Regions from separate parts of the Acidovorax sp. GW821-FHT11A03 genome, predicted to be linked through region 3. Evidence: predicted binding sites of a transcription regulator. Region 3 holds the regulator's gene; each other region holds the start of a gene.
The links. The regulator FNR, encoded in region 3, switches genes on or off when oxygen is low (the NO sensors DNR and NnrR bind a similar motif). The targets are predictions, from matches to a motif close to TTGATNNNNATCAA.
Positions count from the first base shown of each region.

Region 1 (2,198 bases), on a different contig from region 3:
ACCTACACCACGGCAGCGGTGACGGCCGCCTGCACCGTGCAGGCGCGTTTTGAAACCCTGCCCACACCCACGAACACCGGGTCGGGGCCCGTCAACGTGGGCGTGGTGGATGGCAGCACGGGCTGCCAGCTGGACCTGGCGGGCACCGGCCCGGTGGCGGCGCCGGCGCCGTACCCCGGCGCCACCTTGCCGCACGGGGCGTTCCGCCTGCGGCTCATCCATTGCCAGCCGGGTGAGACGGTGCGTGTGGCGGTGACCTTTCCAGACCTCACGGGCTTCACCGTGAAGAAGTACGGGCCCACACCCGACAGCCCTTCCTCCAGCCGATACTACGACCCCGTGAACCTGCAGATCAGCGGCAACACCGTGACCTACGATGTGACGGACGGTGGCTGGGGGGACGACAGCTTTGGCGCGCAGGATGGCACCATCAACGACCCTGTCGTCCCCGTGCTGCTGGCGCCTGGCCCGGTGGCGATCCCCACGCTGTCGGCCGGGGGCCTGGGTGGGCTGGCTGCCCTTCTGGGGTTGCTGGCCTTGCGGGGCGGCCGGCGCACGGCCCTGCGGGCCCACTGGGCCGGTACCTGGTCCGGAGTTTCGAGAGAAATCAGCCGCTAGCGCTTGATGGTAAAGCGCTGGCGGCTATAAAAATGGTAGCTAATGGGGAAGCCATCGGCTGGATGATTCGCTGACGCAGGTCAATCGGTGGGCGGGGGCAGTGTCTTGAAATCAGGCATACCCCGCCTCAAGTGCTCTGCAATTCGGAGGACATCCACCATGCGTCTCGACAAATTCACCACCAAGTTCCAGGAAGCCCTGAGCGATGCCCAGAGCATCGCCCTGGGCAATGACCACGCCTACATCGAGCCCGTGCACATGCTCGTGGCCATGCTCAAGCAGGACGACGGCCCCAAGGCGCTGCTGCAGCGTGCGGGCGCCAATGTGCCCGGCCTGCTGGCTGCGGCCGAGGCCGCCGTCAAGCGCCTGCCCCAGGTGCAGGGCAACGAGCAGGTGCAGGGCGGCCCGGAGCTCGGCCGCGTGCTGCAGGCCACCGAGAAGGAGGCCATCAAGCGCGGCGACCAGTTCATCGCCAGCGAGCTGTTCCTGCTGGCCGTGATCGACAGCAAGGGCGAGGCCGCCAAGATCGCCAAGGACAACGGCCTGACGCGCAAGAGCCTGGAAGCCGCCATCGATGCCGTGCGCGGCGGCCAGAAGATGGACAGTGCCGAGGCCGAGGGCCAGCGCGGCGCCCTGGCCAAGTACTGCATCGACCTGACCGAGCGCGCGCGCATCGGCAAGCTCGACCCCGTGATCGGCCGCGACGACGAGATCCGCCGCGCCATCCAGGTGCTGCAGCGCCGCACCAAGAACAACCCGGTGCTCATCGGCGAGCCCGGCGTGGGCAAGACGGCCATCGTCGAAGGCCTGGCCCAGCGCATCGTGGCCGGCGAGGTGCCCGAGTCGCTCAAGAACAAGCGCGTGCTGTCGCTGGACATGGCGGCGCTGCTCGCGGGCGCCAAGTTCCGCGGCGAGTTCGAGGAGCGCCTGAAGACCGTGCTGAACGAACTGGCCAAGGACGAGGGGCAAACAATAGTCTTCATCGACGAGCTGCACACCATGGTGGGCGCGGGCAAGGCCGAGGGCGCGATGGACGCGGGCAACATGCTCAAGCCAGCGCTTGCGCGCGGCGAGCTGCACTGCGTGGGCGCGACCACGCTCGACGAGTACCGCAAGTACATCGAGAAGGACGCCGCGCTGGAGCGGCGCTTCCAGAAGATCCTCGTGGGCGAACCTACCGTGGAGGCGACCATCGCCATCCTGCGCGGCCTGCAGGAGAAGTACGAGGTGCACCACGGCGTGGACATCACCGACCCGGCCATCGTGGCCGCGGCCGAGCTGTCCAACCGCTACATCACCGACCGCTTCCTGCCCGACAAGGCGATTGACCTCATCGACGAGGCCGCGTCCAAGATCAAGATCGAGATGGACTCCAAGCCCGAGGTGATGGACAAGCTCGACCGCCGCCTGATCCAGCTGCAGATCGAGCGCGAGGCCGTGCGCCGCGAAAAGGACGAATCCTCGCAAAAGCGCTTTGCGCTCATCGAGGAAGAGATCGCCAAGCTGCAAAAGGAAATCGCCGACTACGACGAGATCTGGCAGTCCGAAAAAGCCCAGGCGCAGGGCAGCGCGCACGTGCG
Region 1 is NZ_JBXASG010000006.1:266,447-268,644, reverse strand. It holds gene AC1RVY_RS16975 (IPTL-CTERM sorting domain-containing protein) at 1-618, shown strand, start outside; gene clpB (ATP-dependent chaperone ClpB) at 778-2,198, shown strand, end outside.
Region 1: the regulator FNR is predicted to act here: its motif matches at 689-702, upstream of clpB (ATP-dependent chaperone ClpB).

Region 2 (2,198 bases), on a different contig from region 3:
GGCCAGGGCCCCGGTGCGGAGGGCCACGGCGTGGTGGCGGCTCCTGCACGAAGTACACCGGCTGGCTGCACGCGTTGTAGCGCGCACAGTGCTTGCCCCAGTTCTTGGCATGGCCGGGCGGCACGTAGAGGTAGATCGGCGAGCGCGGCACCACGACCGCGGGGCGGTGGATGATGACCGGCTCGGCATACAGCAGCGGCGGCGGTGGCGCATTGCCGATGTTGATGCGGCCGTACACGCCGGGGGCCAGCTCGCCGCCCACCGTGGCATTGATGTAGGTCTGCGCATGCGCGCCGCCCGCCGCGGCGAGCAGCAGCGCGGCCGCCGCGCCAGACAGGAGGAGACGGATCGTGGACATCGTGGTCATGGTTGTGGTTTTCATCGGGAACTCCTTGCTTGTACCGCCCGGAACAGCACACGATGTGCGGCTGCGGTGCGCGGACCCTGATTTGTAACAAAGCCCGCCCTACCCTAAACCCGAATCCGCGCAAAAGATGTAAGCAAATGGCGACAGAACCGGGCTGCCCGCCGCCGCCCCACGCCGCCTGAAGCAGGTTCATCCGGCGGCCCGGCGTGCCCGGCAAATGCGTGCAGCCGCCGGGCTTGGAGTAGCATGTGCCACCACCCGCTTCGGTCCAGGAGACAGCGATGCCCCACGAACGCCGCCACTTTGTCCGCGTCGGCTTTGACGCGCCGGCCTTGCTGACCACGTCCACCGACGCCTTCAGCGTCCACGTGCAGGACCTTTCGCTCAAGGGCGCGCTGCTGGTGGCACCCGCGCAGGCGAACCTGCAGACCGGCATGCTGTGCCAGCTGACCATTCCCTTGGCCGAAACCGGCAACCACATCGCCATGTCCACCGAGGTCGCGCACGTGGAGGGGCTGCACACCGGTCTGCTGTGCCGCGGGATCGACCTGGACAGCGTGACCCACCTGCGCCGCCTGATCGAGCTGCAGCTGGGCGACCCCGCACTGCTCGAACGCGATCTGGGCGAGCTGACCGCGGCCTCCTCCCTTTCCTGAACAAGCGACGGCCCCCGGCGCCGAAGCCGGCCGGGCTTGCGGCAGGCGCAGGCACAGGCAGGCCCCGCCCTTGACCGCGCCGTGCCTGCCCGGGCTCGGCATGGCGACGGCATCCATCACGGCATCCATTCATTGACACTCATCAATTGACGTTCCGGCGGCACGCGCCATAATAGATTCATAAAACATGAATCTTTAAGCGCCATGCAAGACCAAGCAACTACCGCAGCCACCATCGACGTGCGCGCAATCGCCCCCCGCGAGCGCCATCCGTCCATTTTTCTCGCCTTTGGCAAGCTGGCTGCCGGGCAGGCCATGGACCTGGTCAACGACCACGATCCCCGGCCGCTGTACTACCAGTTCCAGGAAGAACTGCCGGGCCAGTTCACCTGGAGCTACCTGGAGAACGGGCCCGCACAATGGCGCGTGCGCATCCAGAAACAACGCGCCCCAGGCCACGGCAGCGGGCAATGCTGCGGCGCCTGCGGCGGTGCGTAGCCCGGGCCGGGGCCCTACCGCCATGGCACTCCCTATCGGCATGGAAGAACCGCGCCCCGCCCCGTCCCGGCGGTTGGCCCTGTTCGCGCTCGGTTTCCGGCCGTTCTACCTGCTGGCAAGCGTGTTCGCAGCGCTGTCCGTTCCCTTGTGGGCGCTGCAGTTCTCCGGCGCGCTGGGCCGCCCCTATCTGGCGGGCCCGCTCTGGCATGCCCACGAGATGCTGTTCGGCTTCGCGCTGGCGGTCATCGTGGGCTTTCTCTTCACCGCCGGCCGCAACTGGACCAACCTTCCCACCCCGACGGGATGGCGCCTGGGTGCGCTGGCCGCCCTGTGGGTGGCGGGACGGATTCTGGTGCTCACACCCTTCGCAGCCACGGCCGCCGTGGTGAACGTGGCGTTTCCGCTGGCCGCGGCGGCCAGCCTGGGCATTGCGTTCTGGAAGGCGCGGAACCAGCGCAACTATTTCTTTGTGGCGCTGCTCCTGCTGCTGGGCGCCGCCATGCTGCTTTTCCATCTGTCGCAGCTGGGCGTCTTTCCCGTCCCCGCAGGGCTCGGCATCCGGATCGCGCTGGACGTGGTTCTTTTCATCTTGGCCGTCATGGGCGGGCGCGTGATCCCGATGTTCACCAACAACGGCGTGGCGGGCGCGCAAGCAACCCGGCGGCCTGCCGTGGAAA
Region 2 is NZ_JBXASG010000013.1:65,768-67,965, reverse strand. It holds gene AC1RVY_RS26030 (hypothetical protein) at 1-382, opposite strand, end outside; gene AC1RVY_RS26025 (PilZ domain-containing protein) at 649-1,023, shown strand; gene AC1RVY_RS26020 (DUF2249 domain-containing protein) at 1,228-1,521, shown strand; gene AC1RVY_RS26015 (NnrS family protein) at 1,544-2,198, shown strand, end outside.
Region 2: the regulator FNR is predicted to act here: its motif matches at 1,156-1,169, upstream of AC1RVY_RS26020 (DUF2249 domain-containing protein).

Region 3 (2,198 bases):
TCCGGCGTCTGGCGCGGCAACCCGTAGATCAGGTCCACATTGATCGATTCGAAGCCGAGCGAGCGCGCGGATTCCACCAGCGAAAACACCTGTTCGGCGGGCTGGATGCGGTGCACCGCCTTCTGGACCTCGGGGTCAAAATCCTGCACGCCAAAACTCAGCCGGTTGAATCCAAGCTCCGCGAGCACGGCAAGCCGGTCGGCATTGACGGTACGGGGGTCCACCTCGATTGAGTACTCCCCGCCCGGCGCCAGGGTGAAGCTGCGCTGGAGCATCGCCATGAGTTCCCGCAAGCCATCGTCCGACAGGAAGGTGGGGGTGCCGCCGCCCAGGTGCAGCTGGCTCACCACCTGACCCGTGCCGCAGTGCGCCGTGTGCAGATCGATCTCGCGGCTGAGATAGCGCAGATAGACTTCAGCCCGGTCGTGGTGCTTGGTGATGATCTTGTTGCAGGCGCAGTAGTAGCACAGCGACTCGCAAAAGGGGATGTGCACATACAGGGACAAGGGCAGCGCCTTGGTCAGGGTGCCCATGCGGCGCTGCTCGAGGGCGAGGGCGTAGTCCTCCTGGCCGAAGGCTTCCACAAACCGGTCGGCCGTCGGATAGGAGGTATAGCGGGGGCCTGGTACGTCAAAACGGCGCAGCAGGTCAGGCGAAACAGCGGTCATGGGGCGAATCCTTGCGTACACCTTGACTGTGCCGTAAGCTGCTCCCCATGTCCTTGACATGAATCAAGTGATGGAGTGGCCGGAACAGCGACAATTTGATGCATGTCAGTCGCCTGCCCGCCCTCCAAGAGACTCCCTCTTCGGCCATCGGGCGGTATGCTCGAAACCTAACTCCGCCCTGTGCCTATGAACCCGCTCACCATCAAAGTCGCCTGTTCCAATTGCAACCTGCGCGAGCTGTGCATGCCGGTGGGCCTGAGCGAAGAGCAACTGCACCGCATCGACGAGGTCGTTGCAGTTCGCCGCAAGGTGAAGCGCGGCGGCACGCTGTTTCGCAATGGTGAGTCGTTCACCTCGCTTTATGCCATCCGCACCGGCTTTTTCAAGACCTGCGTGGCCACCGAGGACGGACGCGACCAGGTCACGGGGTTCCAGATGGCGGGCGAGATCATCGGCCTGGACGGCATCGTGAATGATCACCACACCTGCGATGCGGTGGCCCTGGAAGACGCCGAGGTCTGCGTCATGCCGTTTGACCGCATCGAGGAATTGTCCCGCGAGGTCACCGCGCTGCAGCACCACGTGCACAAGATCATGAGCCGGGAGATCGTGCGCGAACACGGCGTGATGCTGCTGCTGGGCAGCATGCGGGCCGAGGAGCGCCTGGCAGCGTTCCTGCTCAATCTGGTGCAGCGCCTGCACGCCCGCGGATTCTCGCAGTCCGAGCTGGTGCTGCGCATGACGCGCGAGGAGATCGGCAGCTACCTGGGCCTCAAGCTCGAGACCGTGAGCCGCACCTTCTCCAAGTTTGTGGAAGAAGGCATTGTCGAAGTCAAGCAGCGCCATGTCCGCATCCTCGAGACCGACGCGCTCAAGCGCATCGTGAACAACCAGTCCGCCTGCCACTGAGCAAGGCGAGCCAGGTCCGCCCGTCCCGGCAACGCCTTGCCACCGGAGCCCGGCCGGTGCGCTGTTCAAGGGCAGGATGATGTCTTTCGGCAATCATCAGGGCGCTCGCCTTCAGGCACGGGGCAGCGGTTGAGTTCAAAGGGCGACATTGCCAGCAGCGTGGTCAACGCGCTGGAGGCCATGGTGATGGCCCAGAACGCAAAGAACGCGAGCGTGTAGACGCCCTGGCGCGACAGGGCCAGCGGCTGCCCGAACCAATGCAGGTCCTGCGGGTCCACCATCGCAAAAACCAGCATCTCCATCGCGCCCGCCATCAGAAAGGCGGGCCATGCAATCCACATCAGGCGTTGCGTCCACATCGGGGTTGTCTCCTGGTAAGGCCGCGCAGACCCGCTGCTCGGCCAGGGGTTTCAGCGTGGCTGGTCCTGAACCGGTGTCGCCGCGTGGTTGCGGCCCTTCATGGCCGGGGCCAGGCTCTTCTCCGGAGCCTCCAGCGTCTTGTTGATTTCGATGCCCTGGCGGTAGTAGTCCTCGGCGACCACGGGGTCTGGCCGCGAAATCGCCAGCCACAGCGTGACAAAACCCGCCACGATGACGATGGCAGGGCCGGCGATGATCAGC
Region 3 is NZ_JBXASG010000003.1:404,792-406,989, reverse strand. It holds gene hemN (oxygen-independent coproporphyrinogen III oxidase) at 1-668, opposite strand, end outside; gene fnr (fumarate/nitrate reduction transcriptional regulator Fnr) at 855-1,577, shown strand; gene AC1RVY_RS09140 (hypothetical protein) at 1,643-1,936, opposite strand; gene AC1RVY_RS09135 (FixH family protein) at 1,988-2,198, opposite strand, start outside.